Cupriavidus taiwanensis LMG 19424: one gene and its partners. The protein of the gene in region 2 interacts with the protein of the main gene of each other region in a pairwise test. Links are inferred from orthologs where the notes say so. Each region holds a gene or a part of one and is shown on either strand. Other genes may lie near its edges.

Evidence for each region. The genes of interacting proteins can lie anywhere in the genome.
Region 1: the proteins of RALTA_RS12705 (region 2) and RALTA_RS13850 interact in binary tests that used the Escherichia coli proteins (3 or more experiments, as listed by UniProt). The link is inferred for Cupriavidus taiwanensis LMG 19424 from one-to-one orthologs.
Region 3: the proteins of RALTA_RS12705 (region 2) and RALTA_RS08560 interact in binary tests that used the Escherichia coli proteins (3 or more experiments, as listed by UniProt). The link is inferred for Cupriavidus taiwanensis LMG 19424 from one-to-one orthologs.

Annotation. Positions count from the first base shown.
Region 1 is NC_010528.1:3,016,113-3,021,612, forward strand. What follows is about bases 239-2,983. They hold RALTA_RS13850 (LytR/AlgR family response regulator transcription factor), read right to left. Parts: upstream 2,120-2,983; coding sequence 1,358-2,119; downstream 239-1,357. Other genes in these bases: RALTA_RS13840 (sugar kinase), read left to right, coding at 239-858; RALTA_RS13845 (2TM domain-containing protein), read left to right, coding at 1,000-1,320; RALTA_RS13855 (sensor histidine kinase), read right to left, coding at 2,134-2,983. Also shown: more of RALTA_RS13840, read left to right, coding at 1-238; more of RALTA_RS13855, read right to left, coding at 2,984-3,048; RALTA_RS13860 (TetR/AcrR family transcriptional regulator), read right to left, coding at 3,195-3,782; RALTA_RS13865 (enoyl-CoA hydratase/isomerase family protein), read left to right, coding at 4,012-4,788; RALTA_RS13870 (acetyl-CoA carboxylase biotin carboxylase subunit), read left to right, coding at 4,911-5,500. UniProt on the Escherichia coli protein: Member of the two-component regulatory system BtsS/BtsR, which is part of a nutrient-sensing regulatory network composed of BtsS/BtsR, the low-affinity pyruvate signaling system YpdA/YpdB and their respective target proteins, BtsT and YhjX.
Region 2 is NC_010528.1:2,762,476-2,767,977, reverse strand. What follows is about bases 1-2,958. They hold RALTA_RS12705 (glutamate-5-semialdehyde dehydrogenase), read left to right. Parts: upstream 1-818; coding sequence 819-2,099; downstream 2,100-2,958. Other genes in these bases: RALTA_RS12695 (2-hydroxychromene-2-carboxylate isomerase), read left to right, coding at 2,641-2,958; RALTA_RS12700 (CopD family protein), read left to right, coding at 2,164-2,586; holA (DNA polymerase III subunit delta), read left to right, coding at 1-712. Outside these bases: more of RALTA_RS12695, read left to right, coding at 2,959-3,246; RALTA_RS12690 (THUMP domain-containing class I SAM-dependent RNA methyltransferase), read left to right, coding at 3,310-4,563; RALTA_RS12685 (response regulator), read right to left, coding at 4,591-5,502. UniProt on the Escherichia coli protein: Catalyzes the NADPH-dependent reduction of L-glutamate 5-phosphate into L-glutamate 5-semialdehyde and phosphate. The product spontaneously undergoes cyclization to form 1-pyrroline-5-carboxylate.
Region 3 is NC_010528.1:1,871,907-1,877,660, forward strand. Bases 239-3,237 are described here. They hold RALTA_RS08560 (sulfate/molybdate ABC transporter ATP-binding protein), read right to left. Parts: upstream 2,295-3,237; coding sequence 1,182-2,294; downstream 239-1,181. Other genes in these bases: RALTA_RS08555 (CysB family HTH-type transcriptional regulator), read right to left, coding at 241-1,185; cysW (sulfate ABC transporter permease subunit CysW), read right to left, coding at 2,291-3,232; cysT (sulfate ABC transporter permease subunit CysT), read right to left, coding at 3,234-3,237. Outside these bases: more of cysT, read right to left, coding at 3,238-4,190; RALTA_RS08575 (RBBP9/YdeN family alpha/beta hydrolase), read right to left, coding at 4,348-5,019; RALTA_RS08580 (EAL domain-containing protein), read right to left, coding at 5,016-5,754. UniProt on the Escherichia coli protein: Part of the ABC transporter complex CysAWTP involved in sulfate/thiosulfate import. Responsible for energy coupling to the transport system.

The DNA.
Region 1 (5,500 bases), 250 kb from region 2 along the record:
CGTAGCTACGTGCAGGGCTTTGGCGGCGACACCTCCAACGCCATCATTGCCGCTGCGCGCCAGGGCGCACGATGCGCCTACGTGACCAGGCTCGGCGACGACGAATTCGGCCGCATGTGCCTGTACCTGCTGCGCACCGAGCGCGTCGACACCAGCGGCGTCGTCATCGACCCTTCGGCGCCTACCGGGCTCTACTTTGTCCATCACGGCCCTGACGGCCACGCCTTTACCTATCGGCGCGCGGGCTCCGCCGCGAGCCGGATGCAGCCAGCGGACCTGCCGGTCGCACTGATCGAAAGGGCGACATGGCTCCATGTCTCGGGAATCAGCCAGGCCATCAGCAACTCCGCCGCGCGTACCGTGCGCGAGGCGATCCGCATCGCTCGCCAGGCCGGCACCAGTGTGTCCTACGACCCCAACCTGCGCCTGACGCTTTGGCCCGTGGAGCGCGCCCGGGAAGTCATCCTCGCCACCCTTCCCCTGTGCGACCTGTTCCTGCCAAGCCTTGACGACGTGCGTCAGCTTGCCGGCATCGACGATCCCGCGGGCATCGTGGCGTGGTGCCACCGGATGGGCGCGCGGCAGGTGGTGTTAAAGCTGGGCAGCCGCGGTTGCCTGGTATCCGACGGCGAACAGCTGACCGCCGTGGCGCCATTGCGCGTCGATGCGGTCGATGCCACCGGCGCAGGCGATTGCTTCGACGGCACCTATCTCGCGCGGCTGGTGGCCGGGGATGACGCCATCGGCGCCGCACGCTGGGCCAGCGTGGCCGCCGCGCTGGCCACCACAGGCCACGGCGCCGTGGCACCGCTGCCGGGGGTGCAAGCGGTCTGGAATGCGCTCAAGGCGCAATCATGAAGGCGGCGACGCCGCGACATTCGCGCTGACCGCACGCTCGCTCGCGAACGAAATCCGTCGATTCGCCCCATGGGGCTGGAACGACGCCTGGCGGTGGCCTATACCTGTCGCATGCCAACCTTCATGATGACGAGGTATCCCATGCACCACGCCTTCCCGCCCAACGACCCCAACGCCATGGCCTACTGGCGCGCGCGCCGCATGGTGCGCGCCCTGCGCGGCTGGTATATCCACCTGCTGGTCTACGCCGTGGTCAATGCGTGGCTGTGGTTCCGTTTCTTTTATTTTCCGTCGCCGCCCTGGTCGCATTACGCCACCACGGGCTGGCCCTGGCCGCTGACCACCACGCTGGCGTGGAGCCTGGGACTCGCCCTGCACGGGTTACTGGTCTGGACGCGGCTGTCGCGCCGGGGTCGCGACTGGGAACAGCGCAAGATCCAGGAATTCATGGACCGGCACTAGCCGGATCCCTGGCCGGCGGCGCCCGCCGCCGGCCCGCCTACATCTGCCGGAACCGATGCATGTAGGCGCGCGACACCGGCAGCTCGGCATCGCTGCCGCGCATCCTGACAAAGAGCCGGCCCGACTCGTCACGACGCGTGCCGGCCACGTATTCCATATTGACGATGGACGAGCGGTGGATCTGCCAGAACACCTCCGGATCCAGGCCGGCCATCAGTTCCGCCAGCGGCGTCCGGATCAGGTGCTCGCCATCCCGGGTATGCACTACCACGTACTTGTCGTCGCTCTGGAAGTACATCACTTCCTGGATCGGCACGTGGCTGGTGGTATTGCCACGGCTGGCCCGCACCCATCGCAACTGGGCGCCGCCTTCCACGCGTGGCTGGGCGCGTGTCAGCTGGTTCAGCAGCTGCGCCAGTTCAGGCAGGGGCGCCGCGTCCTGCAAGGCCTTGCGCAGGCGGTCGATGGTGCGGCCGAGCCGTTCCTCGCTGACCGGCTTGACCAGGTAGTCCACCGCCGCGCGCTCGAACGCATCGAGCGCAAATTCGTCATAGGCGGTGACGAACACCAGCCGCGTATCGGTTTCCATCCCCTGCGCCACTTCCAGCCCGGACAGACCCGGCATCTTGATATCGAGGAAAGCAACGCTCGGCGACAACCGCGCAATGGCGTCGGCGGCTTCGATGCCGTTGGTCGCCTCGGCAACGATCTGCAGCTCTGGCCAAAGGCGCTGCAGCTTGCCACGCAGGTATGCACGCAGGTGCTCTTCATCGTCGGCAATCAGCGCGGTTGGCGTCATCGGGCGTCTCCGGTTCAGGGTGCTGTCGGCAGCGGAAGGTCGATCAATACGGCGGTACCGGGAGAGCGCTCTTCGATCCTGACGTGGGCGTCGCCGTCATACAGCACCGCCAGCCGTTCGCGCAGGTTCGACAGCCCGACACCCGCGCCGGCCGACGGCCGGAAGCCCATGCCATCGTCCTCGATCGTCGCCAGCATGCGCGCGCCGCGCCGCTCCAGCCGGACCAGCAGCCGCCCCCCTTCGATTTTCGGCTCCAGGCCATGCTTGATCGCATTTTCCACCACCGGCTGCAGCAGCATCGGCGCGAGCGGCATCGGTTCGAGCTCCGGGTCGACATCGACCGTGTAATGCAGGCGCTCGCCCATGCGGATGCGGATCAGCGCCAGATAGTCGCGCAGCAGCTTCGCCTCCTGCGCCACCGTGCCTTGCGTCGCGCGGCTGGCGGCAAGCGACGCGCGCAGATAGGCGATGAAATGCTCCAGCATCATCGTCGCCTTCTGCGGCGCGGGCTCGATCAGGCTGACCACATTGGCCAGCGTGTTGAACAGGAAGTGCGGCTCGATCTGCGCCTGCAGCAGCTTCATGCGCGCCTCGACCAGCTGCTTCTCCGTCGACAGCGTGCGCACCTGTTCCTGCGCCATGTACTCGGCAATCTTGCGCTCTTCCCAGCGCCGCCCGAGCAGGCCGACCCGTCCCCAGGTCATGATCCCGTGCACCGCCAGCCCAATGCCCCAGCCCATCAGCGGGCCGCCGGCCCAGGAGCGGTGCGACGATCCCATCAGATGAAATCCGATCAGCATCGCGTTCACCACCACGTAGACCATGGCGTGCAGGTAGAAGAAACGCAACGCGCGCGCGCGATGGCGGGCTTCTTCGTAGGCACGTTGCTCCGGGGCGGCGCGCCAGAGGCGGGAGTGGGGGAAAGGCACGGGCGGGCGGATGGGGCGGTAACGGGGGCAGGTTACCACCGGCTTCCGGCGTTCTGACATGAGTGTGCCGGGAATCGACAGGCTGGCGGCGTGAATCGACGGAAAAGCGGTGCCGGTGGCCAGGCGCCAGGCACTGACAGCGCACGCTATCGGGTGCGTATCCAGTCTACGAGTTCGTCGGCAATTTCATCGGGCGACATGGGTCCATCCGGCTTGTACCAGCGCACCGCACCATGCAAGGCACTGAGGAAAAAGCGGCAGGCCATCGCGTCGGAGCGCCGGACCAGCCCGGCATCCTTGAGCCGGGCCAGCGCAGACTGCCATAGCGCCTCGAAGCGATGGCGGATCGCCAGCACCGCTTCCAGGTTCGGCCCTTCCAGGTAACGCCATTCGTCCACCACCATGGGAACCATCCCGCCCTGCGTTTCGAGCAGGCAGCGCAGGTGAGCGCGCGCCATCGCACGGAAGTATTCCAGGGGGGGCAACGCCTTGGGGTCGATGGCTTCGAGGTCGGCCAGGCATGCCAGCAGGCCGGCCTCCACGCCTGCGAACAGCAGGTCCTGCTTGGTGGCGAAGTGATAGAAGGGGCTGCCCGCCTGCATGTTGATGGCCCGCGCGATGTCGCGCATGGACGTGCCGTGGTAGCCCTTCTCCTTGAACAGCAACGCCGCCGCGATGACCAGGTCATTGCGGCGGTTGACGTCGTTGATGTCCTCGCGTTTGGGTCGCGCCATATTTCTCGCTTGATGTCACTGAGTTGGGGCAGCCGTCATTCTAAGACGCGACACCAAAAACCACCGGCCGGACAACGCGGGATCAGTCGTCCCGCTCTGCCACGTTCGGAAGTGTAGCCCAAAAACAAACCAATCACTTGCTTTTTTAATTTCACGTTTCTACACTTTGCCTCACGCCGTGACCGTCACGGCCCCTTGAATCGGGAAATGAAGCAAAAGGAGGAAACCAGTGGCCGAGAATTTCCATGCGGAACGCAACGGACATGTGCTTGCCGTATCGTTCGGTTCGCCCGACACACGCAACGTGATGAACGACGCGTGGTTCCGCGAGTTCGAGCAGCACCTCTGCGCCGCGCAACAGGACGAACAAACCCGCGTGGTGGTGCTGCGGGCGCAGGGCGAAGGCTTCTGTGCCGGCGGTGACTTGCGTGGTTTCCAGAGCGGGCCGTTTCCGCAGGGCTATGTCGGTTCGTCCTTCGCGCGGCTGCTGATGCGCCTGGACGACTTCGATAAACCCATCATCGCCGCCGTGCAGGGCAGCGCGATCGGGGGCGGCACGACGCTGCTGCTGCATTGCGATTTTGTGTTCGCGGCCGAAGGCACGATGTTCCAGCTGCCGTTCACTCGGCTGGGCCTCGTGCCCGAATTTGGCTCCAGCTACCTGCTGTCTCTGCACGCCGGCGCGCGACTGGCGACCGAACTCGTGCTGCTCGGACAACCTTTCGACGCGCAGAGGGCCTTGCGCGCCGGCATCGTGAACGACGTGCTGCCTGAAGAGGCGCTGATGGCGCGCGTCGACGCGACCGCGGCGGCGCTGGCCGCGCTTCCTCCGGCTTCCATGCGGGCCAGCAAGCGCCTGCTCCGCATGGGACACCGCGCCGGCCTGGCAGCCGCCACGGCCGCGGAAGGCCGCGCGCTTGAAGGCTGCTTTGCGTCCGAGGAAATGCAGGAAGCCATCGCCGCATTCTTTGCAAAGCGGCAACCAGATTTCTCGCGCTTTGCCTGATCGGAAGCGTCCATGACCGCATCGATCCTTCGAGCGCCGCGACAAGGCACTCTGGCCAACCCAAGGCGCTGCGCCGGGCGCAACCTGGAACCTCACAGCCCATGACTCCCATCCATACGGTATTGATTGCCAACCGCGGTGAGATCGCGGTGCGCATCGTCGGCACGTGCCGCCGCCTGGGCAAGCGCGCCGTCGTCGTCTATCACGAGGCGGACCAGGACTCGCTGGCGGTACGCCTGGCCGACGAGGCCTTTCGGATCGACGGGCCGACGCCGGTGGCGGCCTACCTGTCCATCGACAACATGCTTGCAGCGTGCCGGGCCACAGGCGCGGACGCGGTACACCCCGGTTTTGGATTTCTCTCGGAAAACGCCGCATTCGCCCGCGCGCTCGATGCTGCGGGCATACGCTTCATCGGCCCCGGTGCGGACGCAATCGATGCCATGGGCGACAAGATCCGCGCCAAGCGAATCGCCCAGCAGGCGGGCGTCAACACCATTCCCGGCTACGACGGCGAGATCCGCAGTGCCGGCCATGCCTTCGACGTGGCGAGTGCCATCGGCTTTCCGGTCATCCTGAAAGCCAGCGCCGGCGGCGGCGGCAAGGGCATGCGGGTCATCCGCGACGCCGACCCGGAAGCATGTCGCGCGGCATTCGAGCGCACCACCAGCGAGGCACAGGGGGCGTTCGGCGATGCACGCGTGTTTCTCGA
Region 2 (5,502 bases):
GCTGCCGCGGCTGGACTTTGCCGCGTCCAAGTCGGCCTGGTTCCAGGCGCTGGAAGGCGCCGGCGTGTCGATCAAGGTCGACACCGTGGACCGCACCCGCTTGCCGGCGTGGGTCGGCGAGCGGCTGGCGCTGCAGCAGCAGCGCGTGCAAGGCGGTGAGCCTGGCCGGCGCGCGCTGCAGTTCATCGCCGACAAGGTCGAGGGCAACCTGCTGGCGGCGCACCAGGAAATCCAGAAGCTGGGCCTGCTGTACCCGCCCGGCGAACTGAGCTTCGAGCAGGTGCACGACGCGGTGCTGAACGTGGCCCGCTACGACGTGTTCAAGCTGTCGGAATCCATGTTGTCGGGCGACGTGCCGCGGCTGGTGCGCATGCTCGAAGGGCTGCGCGGCGAGGGCGAGGCCACGGTGCTGGTGCTGTGGGCGCTGACCGAGGAAATTCGCGTATTATCCAAGGTCCGGCAAGGGCTGGCGGCCGGCAAGCCGGCGGGCGTGCTGATGCGCGAACTGCGCGTCTGGGGCCCGCGCGAGCGGCTGGTGCCGCAGGCCGCGCAACGCCTGGCGCAGCCACGGCTGGAAGCAGCCTTGGCGCTGGCCGCGCGACTGGACCGCCAGGTCAAGGGCCTGCAGGACCTGCCGCCGCCAGGCGCCGCGCCGCTGCCGGCGGAGCCGTGGGACGGCTTGCAGCAGCTGGCGCTGATGATTGCGCGCTAGGAGTTGCGTTCCTGAGGCGTTTGCTCGCCGAAGGTTTGCTCCCCTCTCCCGCGCGCGGGAGAGGGGAGGAACACACACTGACACGGCCTTTCCCCCGGCCACTGACATGACCGAGTTCGACCTCAACCAATACATGGACCGCGTCGGCCGCCAGGCCCGCGCGGCGTCGCGCGCGATCGCGCGTGCCTCCACCGCCGACAAGAACCGTGCGCTGCTGACCATCGCCGCCGCGATCCGCCGCGATGCCGACCAGCTCAAGGCCGTCAACGCGCGCGACGTCGAGCGCGCCCGCGCCAACGGCCAGGACGCCGCCTTCGTCGACCGCCTGACGCTGTCGGACAAGGCCATTGCCACCATGGCCGCGGGGCTGGAGCAGATCGCCGCGCTGCCTGACCCGATCGGCGAGATCTCGAACATGAAGTTCCGCCCGACCGGCATCCAGGTGGGCCAGATGCGCGTGCCGCTGGGCGTGATCGGCATCATCTACGAGTCGCGCCCCAACGTGACCATCGACGCCGCCGCGCTGTGCCTGAAGTCGGGCAACGCCACCATCCTGCGCGGCGGATCCGAGGCGATTGAATCCAACACCGCGCTGGCCGCGCTGGTGGCCGAGGGCCTGTCCGCCGCCGGCCTGCCGCCGGAAGCCGTGCAGGTGATCGAGACCACCGACCGCGCCGCGGTCGGTCGCCTGATCACCATGACCGAATTCGTCGACGTGATCGTGCCGCGCGGCGGCAAGAGCCTGATCGCGCGCCTGATGGAAGAAGCGCGCGTGCCGATGATCAAGCACCTGGACGGCATCTGCCACGTCTACATCGACGCCGAGGCCGACCTGGACAAGGCCGTGCGTGTCTGCGACAACGCCAAGACCCAGCGCTACGCGCCGTGCAACACCATGGAAACGCTGCTGGTGTCCCAGGACATCGCCGCCGCCGCGCTGCCGCCGCTGTGCCGCATCTACCAGCAGAAGGGCGTCGAGCTGCGCGTGTGCCCGGCCACCCGCGCCACGCTCGAAGCGGCGGGCTTCAGCGGCCTGGTCGATGCCTCAGAGGAAGACTGGCGCCTGGAATACCTGGCGCCGATCCTGGCGATCAAGACCGTCGTTGGCCTCGATCAAGCCATCTCGCATATCAATGAGTACGGCTCGCACCATACCGACTCGATCATCACCGAGAACTACTCGGCGGGCATGCGCTTTATCCGCGAGGTCGATTCGGCCAGCGTGATGATCAATGCCTCGACCCGTTTTGCCGATGGCTTCGAATACGGCCTGGGCGCGGAGATCGGCATCTCCAACGACAAGCTGCATGCGCGCGGCCCGGTCGGGCTGGAAGGGCTGACCTCGCTCAAGTACGTGGTGTTCGGGCACGGCGAGGTTCGGACGTAAGTGCGGCATTCGCTTGCCAGTGGAATTTGGAAGTTGTCGAAAACAATAACGTCATCAGGCACCGATGCTCTGGGTCAAAGCGCTGCATATCGTCTTCGTCGTTTCGTGGTTCGCCGGCCTGTTCTACCTGCCGCGCATCTTCGTCAATCTGGCGATGGAAACCGAAGCCGCCAGCACGCAGCGCCTGCTGTTGATGGCGCGCAAGCTGTTCCGCTTCATGACCATGCTGGCAGTGCCGGCGGTGGTGTTCGGGCTGTGGCTGTACCTCGGCTATGGCATTGGCCGCGGCGCGGGGCAGGGTTGGATGCATGCCAAGCTGGCGCTGGTGCTGGTGCTGATCGGCTACCACCACGGCTGCGGCGTGCTGCTGCGCAAGTTCGAGGCGGGGCGCAACGCGCGCTCGCACAAGTTCTATCGCTGGTTCAACGAGCTGCCGGTGCTGGTGCTGCTGGCGGTGGTGATCCTGGTCGTGGTCAAGCCGTTCTGAGGCTGGCCGCGTTTCGCCTTTATATTGCTGCCTGATTTCGTCTCGGAAACCAACATGAGCAAGCTGGTCGACTACTACCTGACGCCGCAATCGCCGTACGTCTACATGGGCCATGCCCGGTTCAGCGACATCGCCGCGCGCCATGGCGCGCAGGTGAACCTGAAACCGGTCGACCTGGGAAAGGTGTTCTCTGTCTCCGGCGGGCTGCCGCTGGCGCAGCGCCCGCCGCAGCGCCAGGCGTACCGCCTGGTCGAGCTCAAGCGCTGGAGCGAGTTCCTGAACCTGCCGCTGAACCTGGAGCCGACGTTTTTCCCGGTGTCGGGCGACGCTGCCAGCAAGCTGATCATTGCCGCGCAACTGGCGCATGGCACCGCGCGCGCGATGGCGCTGACCGGCGCGATCGGCGCGGCGGTGTGGGCGCAGCAGCGCAATATCGCCGATGCCGCCACGCTGGCGCAGATTGCCGACGAGACCGGCCTGGATGGCGCCGGCCTGCTCAAGGCCAGCGAAGCCCAGTCGGTGCAGGCCGCCTATGCGCAGAACACGCAGGACGCGATCTCGGCCGGCGTATTCGGCGCGCCGTGGTACGTCTACGACGGCCAGCCGTTCTGGGGCCAGGACCGGCTCGATTTTCTCGACCGCGCGCTGGCCGCGGCCTGACCTAAGCTACCGATACTTCCCCGTCCGCCACGGCGGACGTTTTTGTTTGCAGGAATCCCTCTCATGACCCAAGCCTTCTTTGCCCCTTGCCCGCGCGGCCTGGAGAGCGCGCTCGCCGAAGAGCTGCGCGAGATCGCCGCGATGCCGGGCATGGCTGCGCTGGCGCCTTTTTCGGTGCACCAGGAAGTGCCGGGCGGCGTCAACTTCTCGGGCGAGATGGCTGCCGCCTATGCGGTCAACCTGCACTCGCGCATTGCCAGCCGGGTGCTGATGCGCGTGGCCGCGCGCGGCTACCGGCACGAGGACGACATCTACACGCTGGCGCGCGGCGTGCGCTGGGAGCAGTGGTTCTCGCCCGACGAGTCGCTGCGCGTGGACATTACCGCCCACAAGTCGCCGCTGCGCAGCCTCAATTTCACCGCGCTGCGGGTCAAGGACGGCGTCTGCGATGCCATGCGCGAGCGCCTGGGCGCCCGGCCCAGCGTCGATACCGTCAGCCCCGATGTGCGCATCTACGCCCACCTGACCGAGCGCGACTGCACGCTGTATCTCGACACCACCGGCGAGCCGCTGTTCAAGCGCGGCTGGCGCACCGAGAAGGGCGAGGCCCCGCTGAAGGAAAACCTTGCGGCCGGTATCCTGCGCCTGGCGGGCTGGGTGCCGGGCCAGACCTTCCGGCCCTTCTACGACCCGATGTGCGGCAGCGGCACCTTCCTGATCGAGGCCGCGCAGGTGGCGCTGGGCATCGCGCCGGGCGGCAGCCGCAGCTTCGCCTTCGAATGGCTCAAGGGCATGGACACCAAGGCGTGGCAGAAGCTGAAGTCGGACGCGCAGCGCGCCCGCATGCTGGCCTCGGCCGATGAACTGCAGGTGGTCGGTTCGGATATCTCCACCGACATGCTGGCGATCACGCGCGCCAACTGGGAGCGCGCCGGCCTGCCGGGCGAGGCGCGCACCAAGCAGGTGGACGCGCGCTTCGTGCAGCCGCCCTATGACGAGCCGGGCCTGCTGCTGATGAATCCCCCGTACGGCGAGCGCATCGCGGTGCGCGGCCAGCGCCGCGCGCCGGAGGACGAGCTGCCGCGGGATGAAGTCGAAGAGGCCGCCGCCAACCAGTTCGCCAGCGCCTTTGCCACCACCCTGAAGCAGCATTTCGCCGGCTGGCAGGCGTGGGTGTTCACCGGCGACCTGGGCTTTCCGCGCCGGCTGCGGCTGAAGGAATCGCGCCGCACGCCGCTCTACAACGGCAATATCGAGTGCCGGCTGTTCCGTTTCGACATGGTGCGCGGCGCCAACCGGGCACCGCAAGGGGACTGACCGGGGCCGCGCGCCGCCCCTGTGATGTCAGGGGCGCTTGCGCCCCGTCAGCGCGTCGGGGTTGCGGCTGAAATCCGCGAGGAAGCTCTGCAGGCTGACCACCGGCTCCTGCAGCAGGTGGCGCGGCAGGTCGAACAGCGCGTAGAAGAACTCTTCCCTGCCTTCGCAGCGCTCGGCCGGCAGGCAGTATTGCTCCCAGTCGACGCAGGCCGGCGTGTACATGCCGTTGCCGGGCCAGAAGAAGGGCACGAGCCGGCCTTCGCGCAGGCCTTCGATCAGCGCGGCGGGGGCGTCGTAGGCTTCGGCCGACTCCACCTGCGTCATCAGGCCGGCGCGGGTCTCGATCACCATCAGCGTGGCGTGGCCCTGCGCGGTCAGCAGCAGGATGCCGGCGGGATTCGGGTACAGGTAGTACTCGACGAAGCCGTAGCGCGCGGTCAGCTGGCGCACGCGCTCGGTCATGGCCGGATCGGACAGGAACGAGAACGAATGCCGCGTCAGCAGCTCGCGCAGCGTGCGCGACAGCGTGGCGAAGTACGCCTGCTGCATGGCCTCGATTTCCTGGTCCAGCCGCTCCACCATATTGCTGTCGTGCTTTTTCACATAGCGGTCGATCAGCCCGTGGTTGAAGCCCTGCACGGCGATGCTTTCGTCGGCGGTGCCGGTAAGCAGGATGGTCTTGCAGGGCAGGTCCTGCAGCGCCTGGCAGAATTCCAGGCCGTCCATCTGCGGCATCGAATAGTCGACCACCACCACGCCAGGCTGCAGGAAGCGGTTGACGTCGTGGATCTGGCGGTAGATGCGGTCGATATCCAGCTGCACCGTGCGCCGCTCAGTCAGGAAGGTGAGGTCGTCGTGCGTGACGCGCACCGGCAGGAAGCCGGGGAAGCGGGTGGCGTAGGCTTCGCGGATCCACTGCAGCGCTTCGCGCGGGTCGGT
Region 3 (5,754 bases), 890 kb from region 2 along the record:
TCTCTCTCTCCCTTGCCCGGTCCTTGCCGACCGGCGGCCGCGCGCAAACTTTGCTGCGCTGCGGTACACGTGCGCTGCCGGCCGGGATGCCAGCGCGGGCACGTGCTGGGAATGTACCCCGCGGCGGAGGTGGGGGAAAGTCTCTTGCGACGAACGGCGGGCACGGGGTGCGAACGGCACCGTGCGGGTGCGGACGGCGTGTCCGCCGCCCCGCAAGGTGCCGCCGGCGCCGCGCGCCGCTCAGGCGGCCAGCGCCTGGCGGTCCTGCTCGGACAGCGCGCTGCTTACGGTATCGCGCGACAGGTGCGGCGCGAACATGTTGATGAAGGCGTGCGCATAGCCGCGCAGGTATGCGCCGCGGCGCACCGCCACGCTGGTGGTGTTGGGCGCGAACAGGTGGTCGGCCGAGATCCGCACCAGGCCGGAGTCCTTGCGCTCGTCATAGGCCATCGAAGCGATGATGCCGACGCCAAGGTCCAGTTCGGCATAGGTCTTGATCACATCCGCGTCCAGCGCCGTCAGCACGATCTCGGGCTGCAGGCCCGCCTCGGCAAAGGCGCTGTCGATCTTGCGGCGGCCGGTGAAGCCGGCGTCGTAGGTGATCAGCTGGAAACCCGCGACGTCCTCGAGCGTGGGCTCGGGCAGGCGCGTGAGCGGATGGTCCGGCGACACCACCAGCACGTGCTGCCAGCTGTAGGCCTCGAACGAGGTCAGGCCGGCCTCGGTCGCCAGCGCCTCGGTCGCAATGCCGATATCGGCCTGCCCGGTCAGCAGCAGCTCGACGATATGCGTGGGCGATGCTTCCTGCAGCGCCAGCGTCACATGCGGGTATTCGCGGCGGAAGGCCTGCACCACGCGTGGCAAGGCATAGCGCGCCTGCGTGTGGGTGGTGGCGACGGTAAGCCGGCCGGTGTGGCGGCCGGCGTATTCGTCGCCAGCCTGGCGCAGGTTCTCGGCCTCGAGCAGCAGGCGCTCGACGATGCGCACGATCTCGCGGCCGGGCTCGGTGAGCCCGGTCAGGCGCTTGCCGTAGCGCTCGAAGATCTCCACGCCCAGCTCCTCCTCCAGCTCGCGGATCTGGCGCGACACGCCGGGCTGCGAGGTATAGAGCGCGTTGGCGACCTCGGTCAGGTTGAACTGGCGGCGTACCGCCTCGCGGATCGAACGGAGTTGCTGGAAGTTCATCGTGCGGCCTCTTGTTCCTGGGTGGGGGCGGTGCCGTTGGCCTGCGTAAAGACGCGCAGCTGGCGCGGGCGCACGGCAAGCAGCTCGCCTTCGCGGAATCCCGCGTGGCGGAAGCGCTCGAGCGGCAGCGCCACCTCGATCACGTCCTGGTTGTCTTCCCGCTCGAGTTCGAGCTGCGCCACCGGACCCAGCGTCAGCGCGCGGCGCAGCGTGACGGCGATGCCGTCGGCGCCGGGCGCATAGCGCTCCAGGTCCAGGTCGTGCGGACGGACGTACGCGACGGCATCGCCGGCGGTCTCGTGGCCGCTGCCGACCACCGGCAGCACCGCCTCGCCGGTATGCAGCAGGCCGCCGCTCTCGCCCACTTCCAGCCGGCCATGGAACAGGTTCACGTTGCCGAGGAAGCCGAATACGAACGGCGTGGCCGGATGGTTGTAGACCGCCTCGGGCGAGCCGAACTGCTCGACGCGGCCACGGTTCATCAGCACCACCTGGTCGGCCACTTCCAGCGCCTCTTCCTGGTCGTGCGTGACGAACACGCTGGTCACGTGCAGCTCATCGTGCAGGCGCCGCAGCCAGCGGCGCAGTTCCTTGCGCACCTTGGCGTCGAGCGCGCCGAAGGGTTCGTCGAGCAGCAGCACGCGCGGCTCCACCGCCAGCGCGCGCGCCAGGGCGATGCGCTGGCGCTGGCCGCCCGACAGCTGCGCCGGGTAGCGGTCGGCGAGCCAGTCGAGCTGGACCAGGTCGAGCAGCGCATGCACCTTCTCGCGGATCTGCGCTTCGCTCGGGCGCTCGGCGCGCGGCTTCACGCGCAGGCCGAAGGCCACGTTCTCGAACACGCTCATGTGCTTGAACAGCGCGTAGTGCTGGAATACGAAGCCCACCTGGCGCTGGCGCACATGCTGGTCGGAGGCATCGCGCCCGGACAGCACGATCTGGCCCGCGTCGGCGCGCTCCAGGCCGGCGATGATGCGCAGCAGCGTGGTCTTGCCGCAACCGGACGGGCCCAGCAGCGCGGTCAGCTCGCCTTCGTCGAAATCGAGCGAGACATTGTCCAGCGCGACGAAATCGCCAAAGCGCTTCTCTACGTTCTTGACCTGGATGCTCATGATGCTTGTCCTTGCATTGAAGCCGGCAGGCTTGCCAGCGGCCGCTCCGGTGCAGCCTCTTCGGTTTCCTTGCGGGCGCGCCATTCCACCAGCGTCTTGATGCCGAGCGTCACCAGCGCCAGCAGCGTCAGCAGCGACGCCACCGCGAACGCGGCCGCGAAGTTGTACTCGTTGTAGAGGATCTCCACGTGCAGCGGCATGGTGTTGGTCAGCCCGCGGATATGGCCCGACACCACCGACACCGCGCCGAACTCGCCCATCGCCCGCGCATTGCACAGGATCACGCCGTACAGCAGGCCCCAGCGGATATTGGGCAGCGTGATATGGCGGAAGGTCTGCCAGCCCGACGCGCCCAGCACGATCGCGGCCTCTTCCTCTTCGCTGCCCTGCGCCTGCATCAGCGGGATCAGCTCGCGCGCCACGAAGGGGAAGGTGACGAAGATGGTGGCCAGCACGATGCCCGGCACCGCGAACATGATCTTGATGTCGTGCGCCTGCAGCCACGGACCCAGCCAGCCCTGCGCGCCGAACAGCAGCACATAGACCAGGCCCGAGATCACCGGCGACACCGAGAACGGCAGGTCGATCAGCGTGATCAGCAGGTTCTTGCCGCGGAAGTCGAACTTGGCGATGGCCCACGCCGCCGCCACGCCGAACACTACGTTCAGCGGCACGGCGATCGCCGCCACCGTCAGCGTGAGCTGGATCGCGGCCAGCGCGTCGGGCTCGACCAGCGCTTCCCAGTACGTCTGCACGCCCTTGCGCAAGGCTTCATAGAACACCGACGCCAGCGGCACGAACAGGAACAGCGTCAGGAACAGCACCGCCACCGCGATCAGCGTGTAGCGCACCCATGGCGCCTCGCCGGTGGCATCGAAGCGGTGATGGCCGCTGGCGCCGCCCTGCCCGCCCAGGCGTGCCGAAACAGATCCGGCCATCTCAGAACTCCTTGCCCGTAGCGGGCGCTTCAGCAGCCAGCGCGGCGCGCGCACCGGACTGGTGGCGGCGCGTCCAGGCCTGCAGCAGGTTGATCAGCAGCAGCAGCGCGAACGAGATCACCAGCATCACCACCGCCACCGCGGTGGCACCGGCGTAATCGTATTGCTCCAGCTTGGAATAGATCATCAGCGGCGCGATCTCGGACACCATCGGCATGTTGCCCGAGATGAATACCACCGAGCCGTATTCGCCGGTGGCGCGCGCGAAGGACAGCGCAAACCCCGTCAGCAGCGCCGGCAGGATGGCCGGCAGGATCACGCGGCGGAAGGTTTGCAGCCGGTTGGCGCCCAGGCTGGCCGCGGCTTCTTCCAGCTCCTGCTCGACGTCTTCGAGCACCGGCTGCACCGTGCGCACCACGAACGGCAGGCCGATAAAGGTCAGCGCCACCACCACGCCCAGCGGCGTGAACGCGACCTTGATGCCGAGCGGCTCCAGGTAGCGACCGATCCAGCCGTTGCCCGCGAACAGCGCGGTCAGCGCGATGCCGGCCACCGCGGTCGGCAGCGCGAACGGCAGGTCGACCAGCGCATCGATCAGGCGCTTGCCGACAAAGCGGTAGCGCACCAGCACCCACGCCACGATCAGCCCGAACACCGTATTGACGATAGCCGCGATCAGCGACGCGCCGAAGCTCAGCTGCAGCGATGCCAGCACGCGCGGCGCCGTGATCGAGGTCCAGAACGCGTCCCACGTCATCGTGAACGTCTTCAGGAACGTGGCCGACAGCGGCACCAGCACGATCAGCGTCAGGTAGAACAGCGTGAACCCGAGCGACAGGCCGAAGCCCGGCAGCACCGTGAAGCGCTGCCTGGACGGGTTGCGCGGCGCGCGCGCCGAATCGGACGCGCGGGGCGCCGCCGGCGGCGGCGTGTCCGCCAGGGAGATGGATGGAGGCATGTCGTCTCGTCTGTGAGCGGTGCGCTGCCAGGCCCGATGGCCCAGCGTCGCCCGCTGTCCTTTATGATGCCGGCGCCTATTGCGCCGGCCTACGAGACAGATTCTGCAGACCCGCCTTTATAAAAAGAACGAATCTTTATGAATTTTCTTAGACGGTTTAGATATAAGGGACCGTCGAGGCGACTTCGACGCCGGCCTCCCATGGGGTGGCTGAGGCACTTTGTGTGCCGGTGTCGCCGGCCTGTGTGATCCGCTGTACCAGCGTATCGAGCAGCGCGAGACCTTCCGGCCACTCGCCGAGGCCCGAATCGGCATTGATATGGCCCAGATGGCCCACGTCGACCAGTTCGCTGCCCCACAGCGTGCCCCACGAGAATGCGGTGCGCTGCGGCATCCACGGGTCGTTGCGGCTGGCCGCAAGTATGGTAGGGAACGGCAGGCGGTACGCGGGCAGCAAGGCCGCCACGCCGAACTTGTCCGGATCGGCCGGCGCCACCAGCAATGCCCCGGCGATGCCGACCGGGTCCAGCGCCGCCTGGCGCAGCGTGGCCAGGCAGCCGAAGCTGTGCGCCACCAGCACGGCGCCGCGCGCGGCCACGCGCCGGGCCCGCATCACGCCTTCGGAAACGCGCTCGGCCCACAGCGGCAGGCTCGGCCGCGACCAGTCATGCTGCTCCACCCGCTGCCAGTCCGGGAACTGCTGCTCCCAGCGGCTCTGCCAGTGCCCGGGGCCGCTGCCATGCAATCCCGGCACCGTCAGCACCTGCAGGTGGCGCGGAATCTCCAGCCGCGCGGCGCGGCGCGGCAAGGTCTTGTCCGAATGCGTCATACCGGCTCCTCGCTCAGTGCATGCGGCGTCGCGACATCAGGTGCCGCGCCGCCACGCCCATCCGCCGCGCGCAGCGCGGCCGCGCTGACCAGCCCGCCGGCAAAGGCACCCTGCCCCAGGCCGATGCCAGCGGCCTGCAGGCGCTCGATGCTCTCGGTGTCCTGCAGCCGGCGCCCGATCAGAGTGACGCCCGCGCTGGCCGCGCTGGCGCGCAGCCCGGACAGCTGGCGGTCGGTCCAGGTGCGGCGCATGTCCAGCTTGAGCCAGTCCGGCAGCGCATGCGCCATCAGCGCGCCCGCCTCGGCCGGATCCGAGGCCTGCAGGCTCACCGCGAAGCCATTGCGCCGGTAATTGCCCACCACATGCAGCAACAGCCCCAGATCGTCATTGGCGCTGGCCGGCACCTGGATCACAAAGCGCTCCAGCGGCAACCCCAGCGACTGCAGCGCGCGCCGGAAAGCCGCGCCGTGGTCGTCGGCCACGGCGGCCAGCAGCCGGTTGTGCACGTTCAGCACCAGCTTGTGCCCGCCGTCCGCCGCAAAGTAGTTGATGGCATGCAGCAGGCGCGAGAGCCGGTCAAGCGATACCAGCGTATGGTCGTCCGCGGCCATCGCGAACAGCTTCCATGCCGCCAGGCCGACGCCATCCTCGGCGTAGGTATGGATGGCGCCTTCATGCGCCACCACCTGCCGGTCCGCCAGCGTGACCAGCGGCTCGAACGCACTGGTCAGCGAG